3 regions of the Enterococcus sp. DIV0210g genome follow, and region 1 is predicted to be linked to each of the others. Evidence: predicted binding sites of a transcription regulator. Region 1 holds the regulator's gene; each other region holds the start of a gene.

The links. The regulator CtsR, encoded in region 1, represses protease genes until heat stress. The targets are predictions, from matches to a motif close to TTGGTCAAAAAAGGTCAAANA.
Region 2: IGI64_RS04410 (ATP-dependent Clp protease ATP-binding subunit) is a predicted target of CtsR. The motif match lies at 2,099-2,119, and genes of this name have one in related genera.
Region 3: clpB (ATP-dependent chaperone ClpB) is a predicted target of CtsR. The motif match lies at 2,597-2,617, and genes of this name have one in related genera.

The regions. Positions count from the first base shown of each region.
Region 1 covers NZ_CP187903.1:2,572,114-2,577,498, reverse strand. The annotation lists tRNA gene IGI64_RS12290 (tRNA-Leu) at 1-57, shown strand, start outside; tRNA gene IGI64_RS12285 (tRNA-Thr) at 80-152, shown strand; tRNA gene IGI64_RS12280 (tRNA-Gly) at 162-233, shown strand; tRNA gene IGI64_RS12275 (tRNA-Leu) at 252-337, shown strand; tRNA gene IGI64_RS12270 (tRNA-Arg) at 348-421, shown strand; tRNA gene IGI64_RS12265 (tRNA-Pro) at 439-512, shown strand; tRNA gene IGI64_RS12260 (tRNA-Arg) at 577-650, shown strand; gene IGI64_RS12255 (CtsR family transcriptional regulator) at 785-1,252, shown strand; gene IGI64_RS12250 (ATP-dependent Clp protease ATP-binding subunit) at 1,260-3,749, shown strand; gene IGI64_RS12245 (peptidase U32 family protein) at 4,010-4,933, shown strand; gene IGI64_RS12240 (peptidase U32 family protein) at 4,949-5,385, shown strand, end outside.
Region 2 covers NZ_CP187903.1:894,129-899,513, reverse strand. The annotation lists gene ptsP (phosphoenolpyruvate--protein phosphotransferase) at 1-1,604, opposite strand, end outside; gene IGI64_RS04415 (phosphocarrier protein HPr) at 1,604-1,870, opposite strand; gene IGI64_RS04410 (ATP-dependent Clp protease ATP-binding subunit) at 2,243-4,480, shown strand; gene IGI64_RS04405 (DUF1827 family protein) at 4,676-4,996, shown strand; gene IGI64_RS04400 (hypothetical protein) at 5,149-5,349, opposite strand.
Region 3 covers NZ_CP187903.1:1,355,579-1,360,963, reverse strand. The annotation lists gene pepT (peptidase T) at 1-165, shown strand, start outside; gene IGI64_RS06635 (diacylglycerol/lipid kinase family protein) at 237-1,124, shown strand; gene IGI64_RS06630 (DUF1294 domain-containing protein) at 1,201-1,473, shown strand; gene IGI64_RS06625 (lysylphosphatidylglycerol synthase transmembrane domain-containing protein) at 1,484-2,518, shown strand; gene clpB (ATP-dependent chaperone ClpB) at 2,710-5,319, shown strand.

The DNA.
Region 1 (5,385 bases):
CACTAGATTTAGGATCTAGCGCCTTACGGCGTGGGGGTTCAAGTCCCTTCACCCGCATAAATATGATTATTGTGAATAGGCCGGCTTAGCTCAGTTGGTAGAGCATCTGATTTGTAATCAGAGGGTCGAGGGTTCAAATCCTTTAGCCGGCATTTTGCTATGCGGAAATAGCTCAGTGGTAGAGCACCACCTTGCCAAGGTGGGGGTCGCGGGTTCGAACCCCGTTTTCCGCTTTGCCAAAACCACTAAACGCCGGGGTGGCGGAACTGGCAGACGCACAGGACTTAAAATCCTGCGGTGAGTGATCACCGTACCGGTTCGATTCCGGTCCTCGGCATTTGTAATATGCGCCCATAGCTCAACTGGATAGAGTGTTTGACTACGGATCAAAAGGTTAGGGGTTCGACTCCTCTTGGGCGCGTAGTCTTTTTATATTTTCGGGAAGTAGCTCAGCTTGGTAGAGCACTTGGTTTGGGACCAAGGGGTCGCAGGTTCGAATCCTGTCTTCCCGATTTTTTTTATTTTTAATTGCTTTTTACAGTATTTCGGATTATACTATCTTTAACAATTGAATATGCGCCCATAGCTCAACTGGATAGAGTGTTTGACTACGGATCAAAAGGTTAGGGGTTCGACTCCTCTTGGGCGCGTAGATACGGAATTTTCATTCCGTATCTTTTTTTGTCTTTAATTTAAAAATATTTTTAACAAAAAGCTTTCTCCTTTCATTCTCTTATTAATTTCGCTATAATTAAGGTCAATATTAGTCAAAGGAATGAATGTGATGGCACATCAAAATACTTCAGATTTAATCGAGTCATACATCAAGAAATTTTTAGAAAAAAATGAAATGATAGAGATTCAGAGAATTGAAATGGCTAATCTTTTTAATTGTGTACCTTCGCAAATCAATTACGTTATCAATACCAGATTTACGATTCAACGCGGTTATTTAGTCGAAAGCAAACGCGGAGGCGGCGGTTATATACGAATTGCAAAAGTCCAAATTTCGGATAAACGGCAAATGTTGGATCAAATCAATCATTTATTTGATAAAACGATCAATGAAAAAGATGCATTCGCAATTGTTCAAAAATTATACGAAGATCAAATTATTACGAAAAAAGAAGGGAATCTAATGCTGAGCGCAGTAGCTAAAAGTACATTGAACTTTGGCGAATACGAGAACTATATTCGTGCTCAGATTTTAAGAGCTTTTCTTGAACGTTTAAGTTATGAAGATGGGAAGTGAATCATAAATGGATGTATTATTTACGCAAAAAGCACAGATCGTGTTAGAACTTGCACAACAAGAAGCAAAAATATTCAAGCACCAATCTGTTAGTTCAGAACATTTATTACTAGCATTAGTATTAGAACCAGATGGGATAGCTGGAAAGACACTTCGCGAAATGGATATTGATGATATGGATATCCGCGAAGAAATCGAACATCTTATTGGTTATGGAGAGGTACAATCTTATACAAGAGGTGCATATCTCCCTTATTCTCCAAGAACCAAACAGATTTTTGCTTTGGCTAGCAGCGATGCACAAAAAATGGAAGCAAAGAAAATCGGTACAGAACATATATTGCTTAGCTTACTGAAAGATGAAAGTATCATGGCTAACCGAATCCTATTAAACCTAGGTGTCAGCTTGCCTAAACTTCGCCAATCCTTAAAGAAAAAAATGGGGTTGAACGAAGATGTACGCAACGGGATGAACCGCCGTCGTACACCGCAAAGTAAAAAATCAGTGAAAGGAACACCAACACTTGATTCACTTGCCAGAGATTTGACAAAATCAGCAAGAGAAAATCAATTGGATCCAGTAGTAGGACGCACAAATGAAGTCAAAAGACTGATTCAGATCCTTAGCCGACGAACAAAAAACAACCCTGTTTTAGTAGGCGAGCCTGGTGTTGGTAAAACAGCTATCGCAGAAGGTCTTGCTCAAAAAATCGTTGATGGCGAAGTACCTGATACGATGAAAGACAAACGCTTGATGATGCTGGATATGGGCTCATTAGTTGCTGGAACAAAATACCGCGGTGAATTTGAAGACCGCATGAAAAAAGTAATCGACGAAATCTATCAAGACGGCCAAATCATCTTGTTTATTGATGAATTGCATACACTGATCGGTGCTGGCGGAGCAGAAGGAGCAATCGATGCTTCAAATATTATCAAACCAGCATTAGCACGTGGAGAATTGCAGACGATTGGCGCAACAACACTTGATGAGTACCAAAAATACATCGAAAAAGACGCTGCTTTGGAAAGACGTTTTGCGCGTATCCAAGTAGATGAACCAACGGCAGATGAGACGGAAGAAATCTTAAAAGGTCTGCGTTCACGTTACGAGGAACACCATGACGTAGAAATAACAGATGAAGCAGTTAAAGCAGCCGTGCAATTGTCTGTTCGTTATATCAATTCTAGACAACTACCTGATAAAGCCATAGATCTGATTGATGAAGCTGCTGCAAAAGTACGCTTAGATCGGACGACTGAATTAACAGAAATCGATAAATTAAAAAAACAAGTCTCAGACCTAATTGATCAAAAAGAACAAGCAATTCGCCGTCAAGATTTTGAAACAGCGGCTGAATTACGCCAAAAAGAAAAGAGTGTCTATCAGAAACTAGAAAAATCAATGATGGCAGAAGCTGAAAAGAATACTGGCTATTCTGACAAAGTAACAGAAGAAGACATTGCTGCTGTGGTATCACAATGGACAGGCGTACCATTGCGCCAATTAGAGAAAAAAGAAAGCGAACGTTTGCTGGAATTAGAATCGATTCTCCACAAACGTGTCGTTGGGCAAAACGAAGCGGTCCAAGCTGTCTCAAGAGCGATCCGCAGAGCCCGCAGCGGATTGAAAGATCCAGAACGCCCAATCGGTTCATTCATGTTCTTAGGGCCAACAGGAGTCGGGAAAACAGAGTTAGCAAAAGCATTGGCAGAAGCAATGTTTGGCAGTGAAAATGCATTGATCCGTGTCGATATGTCAGAATTCATGGAAAAATACAGCACAAGCCGCTTGATTGGCTCACCTCCAGGATATGTCGGTTACGATGAAGGCGGACAATTAACCGAAAAAATCCGTCAAAAACCTTATTCTGTGGTCTTGCTTGATGAAGTTGAAAAAGCTCATCCAGATGTTTTCAATCTATTACTTCAAGTCTTCGATGATGGACATTTGACTGATTCAAAAGGTCGAAAAGTTGATTTTAGAAATACCATCATCATCATGACTTCAAATATTGGCGCAACACAAATTCGAGAAGAAAAAAATGTCGGATTTAATGTCCAAGACATAACAAAAGACCATAAAGTAATGCAAAAACGTATCTTGGAAGAGCTGAAAAAAGCATTCCGTCCAGAATTCCTAAACCGAATCGATGAAACGGTCGTATTCCGTTCACTAGAAAAAGATGAAATCCATGAAATCGTCCAAATCATGAGCAGAACAATCGTCAAACGTTTAGCAGAACAAGGTGTGAAAATCAAAATCACTCAAGCTGCAATCGATGTGATCGGAAAAGTCGGTTTTGATCCAGAATATGGTGCAAGACCAATCCGCCGAGCATTGCAAAAAGAAGTAGAAGATCGTCTAAGCGAAGCATTATTAAGCGGACAAATCCATCTTGGCGATCATGTAACGATTGGCGGTTCAAAAGGTAAAATCACTTTAAATGTACGAAAGCCCAAACCTAAACAAAAAAATCTAGTCCCTCAAGCATAATAAAAGATTATACAGACTGGAACTTGTCATTCATTGACAAGTCCCAGTCTTTTTTTATTAAAAATAACAAATATTTTTTCAAAATAGAAAAATCGGTATTTTGAACATCAGATAAATTTGTTTTGTTTGATATAAGATAGCCGCTCTCTTTTAAAAAAATCCCCTCTTTGAAACTTTCAAAAATCCGACTTTAAATAAAAGTTCTATTGGAAAGTTCTGACAGCTATGCTACTATTATGACGTTGCAGAAGGAGGTAAACATGATAGAAATCATTACGACTATCGAGTCCCTGGCTCAAGCAGAAGAATTGCTGGAAGCAGGCGTAGATACTTTATATTTTGGCGAAGAGACATTTGGTCTAAGACTGCCTCATTCTTTTACACGAGAAGAGCAGCGCCAATTAGTAGAATTGATTCACAAACATGGTAAAAAAGCGAATATCGCTGTGAACGGGCTCATGCACCCGGAAAAAATGAAAAAAATCCCTGAATATCTTCGTTTCCTAAAAGAGATCAATGTGGATGTCATCACTGTCGGAGATACTGGGGTCATTTATACAATGAAAAAGAATGCTGACCTTCAAATACCTTATATATACGATGGTGAGACACTTGTGACTAGTTCACGTCAAATCAATTTTTGGGGCAAAAAAGGAGCAGTTGGCGCAGTATTAGCGAGAGAAGTGCCTTTTGAAGAAATGAAGAAAATGCAGGAAATGTTAGAGATCCCTGCAGAAGTACTCGTTTATGGGGCAACATGTATTCATCAATCTAAACGTCCGTTATTGCAAAACTATTATAACTTTACCAAACAAGATGAAGAAGTCAGCCGTGAACGTGGGCTTTTCATCTCAGAACCCAAAAAGGACGAAACACATTATTCTATTTATGAAGACACGCATGGTACGCATATTTTTGCGAATAACGATATCAATTTAAGTAATGAATTGCAGTTGCTATTTGACGAAAATTACCGTACGTGGAAATTGGATGGTATCTTTACTCCCGGTGATCGGTTTATTGCTGTCGCGAAAATTTTTGTAGAAGCTAAACAAAAAATCGAGTCAGGAACTTGGACACCAGAAGAACAAGAAGCCGCAACTCAAAGAATAAAAGAATTACACCCTGAAAATCGAGAATTAGATACAGGATTCTTTTACCTAGATCCTGAAGCAATCAAGTAAAGGAGTACAGGATGAATGATTACTGAAAAGAAAAAATTAAAACGTCCAGAAGTCCTAGCTCCAGCTGGAACACTGGAAAAATTGAAGACAGCGATCCATTATGGTGCGGACGCTGTTTATATCGGCGGGAATGCCTATGGTTTGCGAAGCCGTGCGGGAAACTTCTCCTATGAAGAAATGGCAGAAGGTGTGGCATTTGCCAAAGCACACAATGCAAAAGTCTATGTTGCCGCAAATATGGTCACACATGAGGGAAACCAAGAAGGAGCAGGGGAATTTTTCCGTAATTTGCGTGATGTTGGAATTTCAGCAGTGATTGTTTCTGACCCAGCATTGATCGAGATTTGTGCAACAGAAGCGCCTGGTTTGCCTATCCATTTATCGACACAAGCATCAGCAACAAACTACGAAACATTGGAATTTTGGAAAGAAGAAGGTTTAGAACGAGTTGT
Region 2 (5,385 bases), 930 kb from region 1:
AGGATAGATGTTGCACTCATTGAGAACTCATCTAGTCCCATACCTACTAGCAATGGTACAGCTGTTTGGTCGCCGGCCATTTCTCCGCACATACCAGCCCATTTACCTTCAGCGTGAGCTGCGTCAATCACGTTTTTAAGTAAACGCAAGATTGAAGGACTGTATGGTTGATACAAGTAAGATACACGTTCGTTCATACGGTCAGCAGCCATTGTGTATTGGATAAGGTCGTTTGTTCCTACTGAGAAGAAGTCAACTTCCTTAGCAAATTTGTCAGCAATGATCGCTGCTGCTGGGATCTCGATCATGATACCCACTTGGATAGAATCTGAAACTTCTGTTCCTTCGCTGATCAATTTTTGTTTTTCATCTTCAAAAATTGCTTTTGCAGAACGGAATTCTTTCAAAGTTGCTACCATTGGGAACATGATACGCAAGTTTCCGTGAACAGATGCACGAAGCAAGGCACGCAATTGCGTACGGAACATTTCGTCACCTTGTTCTGATAGGCTGATACGCAATGCGCGGTAACCTAAGAACGGATTCATTTCATGTGGTAATTGCAAGTAAGGCAATTCTTTGTCTCCGCCGATATCCATCGTACGAACAACAACAGGTTTGCCGTCCATGCCTTCCAATACAGCTTTATAAGCTTCATATTGGTCTTCTTCTGTTGGGAAGTCTGGTGCATCCATGTACAAGAATTCTGTACGGTATAGACCGATTGCTTCTCCACCATTATTGTGAACACCTGTTAAGTCTTTTGGTGTACCAATGTTTGCAGCTAATTCAAAATGTTTGCCGTCAGCAGTAACTGTTTCAGCATTTTTTAATTTTTCCCATTCTGCTTTTTGGGCTGCAAATTCTTGTCCAGCTTTTTCAAACTCAGCTTTTTGTTCATCAGTAGGGTTCACGATCGCGTCCCCTTCGATTCCGTTAACAGCTAAGATGTCGCCTTCTTTGACTTTAGCAGTGATCTCTTTTGTTCCTACGATTGCAGGGATTTCTAGAGAACGTGCCATGATGGCAGAGTGAGAAGTACGGCCGCCGATATCTGTAATAAATGCCTTTACATATTTGCGGTCTAATTGTGCTGTATCACTTGGTGTCAAATCATGTGCAACAACGACAACTTCTTCGTTGATCATTGAAGGATTTGGCAAAGTTACACCTAATAAGTGTGCTAAGATGCGTTTTGCAACGTCGCGGATATCTGCTGCACGTTCTTGCATGTAAGCATTGTCTTCCATAGCTTCGAACATACCGATATACATATCTGTTACTTCTTTAAGTGCTGATTCAGCATTTACTTTGTTATCTTGGATATTTTGCTTGATTTGACCAATCATCTCTGGGTCTGAAAGAACCATCAAATGAGCGTCAAATACTTGCGCTTCTGCTTCACCTAGGCTTTGCGCTGCTTTCTCGCGAATTTGCTGCAATTCTCCAGTAGATTTAGCTAAAGCATCATCTAAACGTGCTTCTTCAGCTGCTGTATCTTCTACTGTTGCTTTACTGAAAGATAAATCCGGTTGAACTAGCAGGTAAGCTTTCGCAACGGCTACACCGTCACTTGCGGCAATCCCTTTTAGCATTTCAACCATTATTCAGATAATCCTTCTTTCTTCATTGTTTCTACGATAGCTGCCATTGCGTCTGCTTCGTCAGCACCTTCAGCTGTGATTGTTACGTCAGAACCTTGACCAACACCTAAAGACATAACGCCCATGATTGATTTCAAGTTTACTGATTTACCTTTATACTCTAGATTGATATCTGAGTTAAATTTGCTAGCTGTTTGTACTAGTAATGTAGCTGGACGAGCGTGGATCCCTGTTTCTGCTACTACGTTAAATTCTTTCTTTTCCATATTGATCGGTCTCCTTTAAGTGAGTGTTGTTTTTATGTGAGGGTTTTCTTTTTTAGTAGTTTAAAACGCACTAAACAAGTTCAACCCTTTCATCTGTAAAGATTACCATTTTTTTTTATTAGTTACAACAGTTTTCATTTAAATTCGGGTAAAAACTCCATGAGTAAATCTCATAGAGTGCGAAACAAATCACTTGATTCTTCCTGTATATTTTGTATAATAGCCTTAAAGGTCAGTAATGGTCAAATAAGATCAGCTGTCTTTTTTATGTTTAAAAATATTATAAGGTTAATTAAGGGTTATTCTTTTACCTCATTAAATAGGAGATGTAAAATAATCATGAACCCATTTTTTGAAAGGACGTGAAGATCCATGCTTTGTCAGAACTGCGGAAAAAACGAAGCAACTATCCATTTATACGCAAACGTCAATGGACAAAGAAAACAGCTGGATTACTGCCAGAGCTGTTATCAAAAACTTAAAAATCAACAAAATGGAGGTCTGACCAATATGGCCCAAAATGATCCTTTTGGTTTTGGCAGCTTAGATGATTTATTCCGATCTATGTCACGCCAAATGCAGCAAGGCAACAATTATGATCAAACGCCCCCTACTCAATTTGGCGGCGGAAATAATTTTAATGGCGGACAACCACCGCAACAAGGAACACCAAGCGGCCTTTTAGGCGAATATGGTATCAATATCACGGAGCAAGCACGACAAGGAGATATCGATCCTGTTGTCGGACGAGACGAAGAAATCAAACGCGTCATTGAGATCTTGAATCGCCGAACAAAAAACAATCCTGTATTGATCGGTGAACCTGGTGTTGGTAAAACAGCAGTCGTTGAAGGTCTTGCTCAAAAAATCGTTGACGGAGATGTTCCTCAAAAATTGATGGACAAAGAAGTCATTCGTTTAGACGTCGTTTCTCTTGTTCAAGGAACAGGTATCCGCGGTCAATTTGAAGAAAGAATGCAAAAATTGATCGAGGAAATCCGCGAATCAGAAAATGTCATCTTATTTATCGACGAAGTCCACGAAATCGTTGGTGCCGGTTCTGCAGGTGATGGAAATATGGATGCTGGCAATATTTTGAAACCAGCATTAGCTCGCGGCGAATTACAAATGGTCGGTGCTACTACTTTGAACGAATACCGTATTATTGAAAAAGACGCTGCTTTAGAACGTCGGATGCAGCCAGTACGTGTAGACGAACCAACCGTTGAAGAAACCATCACGATTTTACAAGGATTGCAAAAACGCTACGAAGATTACCATCACGTAAAATACACAGATGAAGCAATCAAGGCAGCGGCTACATTATCTAACCGCTATATCCAAGACCGCTTCTTACCTGATAAAGCCATCGACTTGCTGGACGAAACAGGTTCTAAGAAAAACTTGACGATCCAAATCGTTGATCCTAAAACGATTGAGAAAAAATTACAAGAAGCAGAAGCACAAAAACAACAAGCTTCTCAAGAAGAAGATTTTGAAAAAGCAGCTTATTACCGTGATCAAATCAACAAACTTCAAAAAATGAAAGAACGCCAAGTCAGCGATGAACAAGCACCTGTCATCACTGAAAAAGACATGGAACGAATCGTTGAACAACGAACAGGCATCCCTGTCGGCGAATTGAAACAAAAAGAACAAACACAATTGAAAAATCTTGCTGCTGATTTAGAAGCACACGTCATCGGTCAAAACAATGCGATCGAACGTGTCGCAAAAGCAATCCGCCGTAATCGTGTTGGTTTGAACAAACAAAGCCGTCCAATTGGTTCCTTCTTATTTGTTGGACCAACTGGTGTCGGAAAAACAGAATTGGCAAAACAACTGGCTTATGAGCTTTTCGGTTCAAAAGATTCAATGATCCGTTTTGACATGTCTGAATACATGGAAAAACACAGTGTCTCTAAATTGATTGGTTCTCCTCCAGGTTATGTCGGTTACGAAGAAGCTGGACAATTAACAGAACAAGTCCGTCGCAATCCTTATAGCTTGATCTTGCTGGATGAAGTAGAAAAAGCACATCCAGATGTCTTGCATATGTTCTTGCAAATCTTGGATGACGGTCGTTTGACAGATGCACAAGGTCGAACAGTCAGCTTCAAAGATACGATCATCATCATGACAAGTAATGCTGGTACTGGCAAAGTAGAAGCAAATGTCGGCTTTGGTGCTGCTCGCGAAGGTGTGACACGTTCTGTTCTTAACCAATTGAACAACTATTTCACACCAGAATTCTTGAACCGCTTTGACGGCATCATCGAATTCAGTGCATTATCAAAAGAAAACTTGATGAAGATCGTCAGCTTGATGCTTGAGGAAGTCAATGATATGCTAGCTCCGCAACAATTACACATCGATGTTCCGGAAACAGTAAAAGAAAAATTAGTAGACTTAGGCTATGATCCTTCCATGGGTGCTCGTCCATTGCGTCGAACGATCCAAGAACAAATCGAAGACGGTATTGCTGAGTTTTATCTTGACCATCCAACGATCCATGACCTAAAAGCAAAATTGGATAAAGACGGTAAAATCGTCGTTACTTCAAAACCTGAACGATTAGCAAAAGAAGAAAATCCAGAAGCTGCTGAATAAATTTCTATTATGGCCAACTAACAAGTTGTCCATAAAAAAACAGCTAACTATGCGGCAAACGTGAAGAAACGTTTGCTGCATAGTTTTTTTATTGTTATTTTACACTCTCCTTTCCAAGGCAAAATCCTTTCTATTTGATTAAAAACCCCTTATAATTAAATAAATCAACCCTTAATAACAAGAGAGGTGGGTACTATGAAACTAGTGAACGTAACGAATAGCCATTCGCGATTAGTGTTGAACCAGCTGGAAAATACAGATGCGTATCTGGCAAAAGTCTATACCGCAGGAAACACTACTGTCATCTACACTGAAGCACCTGCACATAATGAGATTCTGCTCGTCAATAACAAACGCAACATCCAGCCAAATGAAGTCGCTGAAGTCAAAGAATATTTCTTAAAAAAAATCCCTAGCAACTTATATAAAGAAGACGAAATCTCAATCATCGAATTGGAAGGTCTAGTAGAGATCTCTGTACCAAAACATGCCTCCGATGAAAGATTAGCCATTTAAGAAATGTCGCAATAAACGTTTTTTACTTAGTGCAGAAGATCAGCTTTGCGTACATCCCTTGTTCGAAGCAGGTTCAATCAGCTTCAACTTGATAATTTGTAAAAGAATCATACCGACCGAGCAGCTTTTAAAAAGCTGCTCGGTTTTTTGTGCTATTGCTTCTTCCCTTTTTTCGCTTCTTTTGCTTCTTTCTTTTTTGGTATAGGAGTGCTGTCAACGATTTCTCTTACTTCTTTGACTATTTGCGGCTGCTTTTCCCAATCTTTGATATCTAATAGTCGGCATAATTTGAGCATGTCTGTCTTTTTCTGTAATTTTCTTTGTTTTTTCTGCGCTTCTGTTTCGTTTGTCATTTGAAAATGCCTCCTTTTCTTTTTACTAATAAGATA
Region 3 (5,385 bases), 1.2 Mb from region 1:
GGTACCGATGGATCAAAAATCTCTTACATGGGTATCCCAACACCAAACATTTTCGCAGGCGGCGAAAACATGCATGGCCGTTTTGAATTTGTTTCGTTACAAGTGATGGAAAAAGCAACAGATGTAATCGTGAAAATCGCTGAATCGAATACAAAAGCAAAATAAGCGACAAACAAGAAAAAAACAGGTAAAGTCGAGAAATGGCATTGCCTGTTTTTTGAATGGAGTGGAAAGTAGTGAAAAGAGTACTAGTGTTATACAATGAATCATCTGGAAAAGACGAAGGCGAAAAGATCGCACAACATTTTCTTGACTATGCAAAAGACAAGAAACCTGAATTGATGATCAAACTTCAGCCAACTGGACCTTCCATCAGCAAAGACTACGTGAAAAAAGCAAAAGAAGAAAACGTAGACACACTGATTATTATTGGCGGAGATGGAACGATCCACCATACAGTTAAAGACTTCGAAGAGAATATCACGAAATATTCGATTGGATTGATCCCTGGCGGTACGGTAAACAATTTAGCAAAAGTTTTAGAAATTCCTCTAGAAGAAGAAAAAGCATTTGATACGATCCTAGAAGGAAAAAAACGGTTGATCGATTACGGTAAAGTCAATGATGAAGTCATCATTTCAACGTTGACAGTCGGGATTTTAGCGGATACAGCAGTAAAAATCAGCCAACAGGAGAAACAGAAATTTGGCCCAATGATCTTTATCCACCGCTTTATCGAATTGCTGTCTAAACAGAAAAAATATCATCTCAGCATCAAAACAGAGGACGGGATCTGGGAAGGAAAAACACAGCTTTTAGCAGTTACGATGTCTAACTCTGTCGGCGGATTCACGAATTTTGATGATTCTGCAAAACCAGATGACGGAAAATTCCATGTGACGATCGTTCCCAAATTAAATTTTTTACGTTATGTTTTTTACTTGCACAAAATCGTACGCGGAAAATTTTACGAGATTCCGGGAATCAATTATTTAACATCCAGCGAATTAGAGATCGAATCAAAAGAATCAAAAGTCGGCACACGAACGGACGGGGATGATACAGGTAATCTTCCTATCAAGATGACGATGGTTCCTAAAGGTTTGACGATTTTTGTCCCATAGAAAATACACTTTGCATCTCATAACATTTTAAGGTACTCTAGAAAGGTACGCTTTTTAGAGGGGGAAACAGAAGAAAATGAACGTGTTCATTCATCATCCATTGTGGGTCTATTTGATTATTGTTAATTTGTATCTATTCGTTTTGATGGGGTACGACAAACATCGGGCCAAAACAGGCGGCTGGAGAGTCCCAGAAAAAAATCTGCTTTTTGTCGGACTTATCGGAGGAGGACTAGGCGGAATGGCGGGTCGTCAGTTTTTTAGACATAAGACCCAAAAGAAAAAATTCGCAGTTGGCTTTCTAGCAGGAATCGCAGTGGCCGCAGTTCTCGTTTATTTTTTTCATTGAGGGGATCGAGATGAAAAACAAAAATACAAAAACAAAATTATTTTTGAATATTTTATTATCTGCTATTATTCTATTTGTTATTTTTTATTTAGTGGAACATTCTTTAGGAGCGATTTTTGCCGAACTTCTTTCAACCAGCTGGTGGGTCCTGATTGCTGTCGTGGTGTTAGGAACGGTTTATCAGATCACAGAAGGAAAGGTCATCGAATCGCTTGCTGAGATTTTTACGCCTGATTTTTCTGTCAAAGATGGTTTTTGGACTTCATGCTATATCGCATTTTACCGAATCGTTTCTTTTGGTACAGGAACCTTGATCTCAGAAATTTATTTTTATAATAAAAAAGGAATGCCTTTTTCAAAAGGGATCGGCGTGACGACGCTGCACATGATCATTTACAAGATTGCGGTAATTACTTACGCTGTTGTAGGAATAATTCTCCAATTTCTTTTATTTCCTGACCGACCGTCCAAGCTGTTTCTATTTATCTTGGCGGGGATTGTTCTGACGATGATCATCATCGCTTTTTTGCTGATGTTATCCATGAGTTTAAATCTGCAAGTCCTGTTTGTTTTTCTAACAGATAAATTCATCAAGCAGCCGGCTATTCGAGAAAAAATCGATAATTGGAATCTCCATATCTATTCGCTGCGGGAAGCTATGGCTGCTGTTATCAAAAACAAGACGACTTTTTGGCAGATCTATCTATGGAATTTATTGAAATTGGCAATCTGGTATATCATTCCTTATATCACGTTGATTGAGAACCACCCGAATATCGATTTCTTGCTGACATTTTCTTATATCAGTTTTGCTGTCGTTCTTTCAGGTGTTCTGCCAACACCTTCAGGAATCGGATCGTTCGAGTTTGTTTATATGCTGTTATTTCGCCCAATCGTGGGAACAGTAGACAGTGCTTCATCCTTACTGCTTTATCGTTTCAGTACCTTTGTTTTACCGTTTATTTATGGTTTTTTCTACGTATTAGGGGAAAAACGAAAAGAAATCCAGTTGAATATCAGCGAAGCAAAAAAAGAAAAAGCCTAAAAGAACAAAACATCAGACGAAAGACTGATGTTTTGTTCTTCTTTTTTTGGAAAAATAAAGGAAAGAAACAGTGTATATTTTTTGACCATTACTGACCAAAAGAGTATAATAAGAATCAAGGAACGATAGTACAAGGAGAAATAACCCGTCTTGACTATTGTTTGACTCTTTTTTACAGGAGGAGACTTTCTATGAATATTGAAAAAATGACAACCACGCTTCAAGAAGCGATTGCCGAAGCACAGCAAATTGCCGTGACTCGAAAACACCAAGAAATCGACATTGCTCATCTTTGGAAAATCTTTTTGCAGCCGAACCACTTTGGCCGCAACTTTTACACTGATGCAGGATTAAATGTCGAAGATTTTGAACATGAAGTTGACCGCATGCTGGATGAATATCCAACAGTAGCTGGGAGCAATGTGCAATATGGGCAGAATCTAAGTCAAAATCTGTTTAGTTTATTAAATGAAGCAGACCAAATCAGACAAAGCTTTGGCGATGAATTTCTTTCAACAGAAGTTGTTTTGCTGGCTTTGATGAAATTGAAAAATTATCGTTTGACAAAATATTTGAACCAACAAGGATTGAACGAAAAAGAACTCCGTCAATCCATCGAAACAATGCGCGGAGGTGAAAAAGTGACATCACAAAACCAAGAAGAACAATACAAAGCATTAGAAAAATACGGCGTTGATCTTGTTCAACAAGTCCGCAGCGGCAAACAAGATCCGATTATCGGAAGAGATGAAGAAATCCGCGACGTGATCCGTATTCTTTCACGTAAAACAAAAAATAATCCTGTGCTGATCGGTGAACCTGGTGTAGGGAAGACAGCAATCATCGAAGGGTTAGCACAACGGATCGTTCGCAAAGATGTACCGGAAAACTTGAAAGATAAAACGATTTTCTCTTTAGACATGGGTGCGTTGATTGCCGGCGCGAAATTCCGCGGCGAATTTGAAGAACGCCTAAAAGCCGTTTTAAAAGAAGTCAAGAAAAGCGATGGCCGCATTATCTTATTTATTGATGAAATCCATAACATCGTAGGCGCTGGCAAAACAGAAGGCAGTATGGATGCCGGAAACTTATTGAAACCAATGCTTGCTCGTGGTGAATTGCATCTGATCGGTGCAACGACATTAGACGAATACCGTCAATATATGGAAAAAGACAAAGCATTAGAACGCCGATTCCAAAAAGTATTAGTCAAAGAACCAACAGTTGAAGATACCATTAGTATTCTTCGTGGACTAAAAGAACGCTTTGAGATCCATCACGGCGTAAATATCCATGATAACGCGCTAGTCGCAGCTGCGACATTATCGGATCGTTATATCACGGACCGTTTTTTACCAGATAAAGCAATTGACCTTGTCGATGAAGCCAGTGCAACGATTCGTGTCGAAATGAATTCGATGCCGACAGAATTAGACCAAGTCACACGTCGTTTGATGCAGTTAGAGATCGAAGAAGCGGCTCTGAAAAAAGAATCCGATGACGCAAGTAAAAAACGTCTGAAAAACCTGCAATCCGAACTAGCTGAACTTCGTGAAGAAGCAAATGCCATGAAGATGCAGTGGGAAACTGAAAAAGAAGAAGTCAACACAGTATCTGAAAAACGGAGCGAGATCGACAAAGCAAAACACGAATTAGAAGACGCAGAAAACAACTATGATCTTGAAAGAGCAGCTGTTCTGCGTCATGGAACAATCCCTAAACTGGAAAAAGAACTGCAAGAATTAGAAGCAAAAGCCAAAGACAGCGACGTTAAAATGGTTCAAGAATCAGTTACTGAAAACGAAATCGCACAAGTCGTCGGTCGTTTGACAGGGATCCCAGTAACCAAACTTGTTGAAGGCGAACGCGAAAAACTGATTAAATTAAACGAAACATTGCATAAACGTGTGATTGGTCAAGATGAAGCAGTGGATGCAGTAAGCGATGCAGTGATTCGTTCCCGTGCGGGACTGCAAGATCCAAATCGCCCACTCGGTTCCTTCTTGTTCCTTGGTCCAACAGGGGTAGGGAAAACAGAATTGGCAAAAGCTTTGGCAGAAAATCTCTTTGATTCTGAAGATCACATGGTCCGTATCGACATGAGTGAGTATATGGAAAAACATGCCGTATCACGTCTTGTTGGAGCTCCTCCAGGCTATGTCGGTTATGAAGAAGGCGGCCAATTGACAGAAGCTGTCCGACGCAATCCTTATACAATCGTTTTGCTCGATGAAATCGAAAAAGCCCATCCAGATGTCTTTAACATTTTATTACAAGTGTTGGATGATGGACGTCTAACAGACTCAAAAGGTCGTCTAGTTGATTTTAAAAATACTGTTTTGATCATGACAAGCAATATTGGCTCTCAATTGTTGTTAGAAGGTGTCACAGCAGAAGGAACGATTCCAGAAGAAGTGGAAGAACAAGTTCGGACGATTTTGAGAGGCAACTTCAAACCAGAATTCTTGAACCGAATCGATGATACGATCCTATTTACTCCACTAAGTCTGGAAAATGTCAAAGGTATCGTCGAAAAAATGATACAACAATTGGCAAAACGTTTAGAACATCAAGATATCCAGCTAGAAATCAGCGATGAAGCTGAAACATGGATTGCAGAGAATGCGTATGAACCAGCTTATGGTGCGCGACCATTGAAACGATTTATCACTAAAGAAGTAGAAACGCCTTTAGCAAAAGAAATCGTTGCAGGACATATCTTGCCAAAATCCAAAGTTAAAATTGAGTTATTTGATAATCAATTAAAATTTGAAACAAGCGAATGGACAGAACCAGAATAAGCTTATTTCACCGTAAGACGATTTTACTCAAATAATCAAATAAACCTTTCCTTTGAGTGTCCAAGT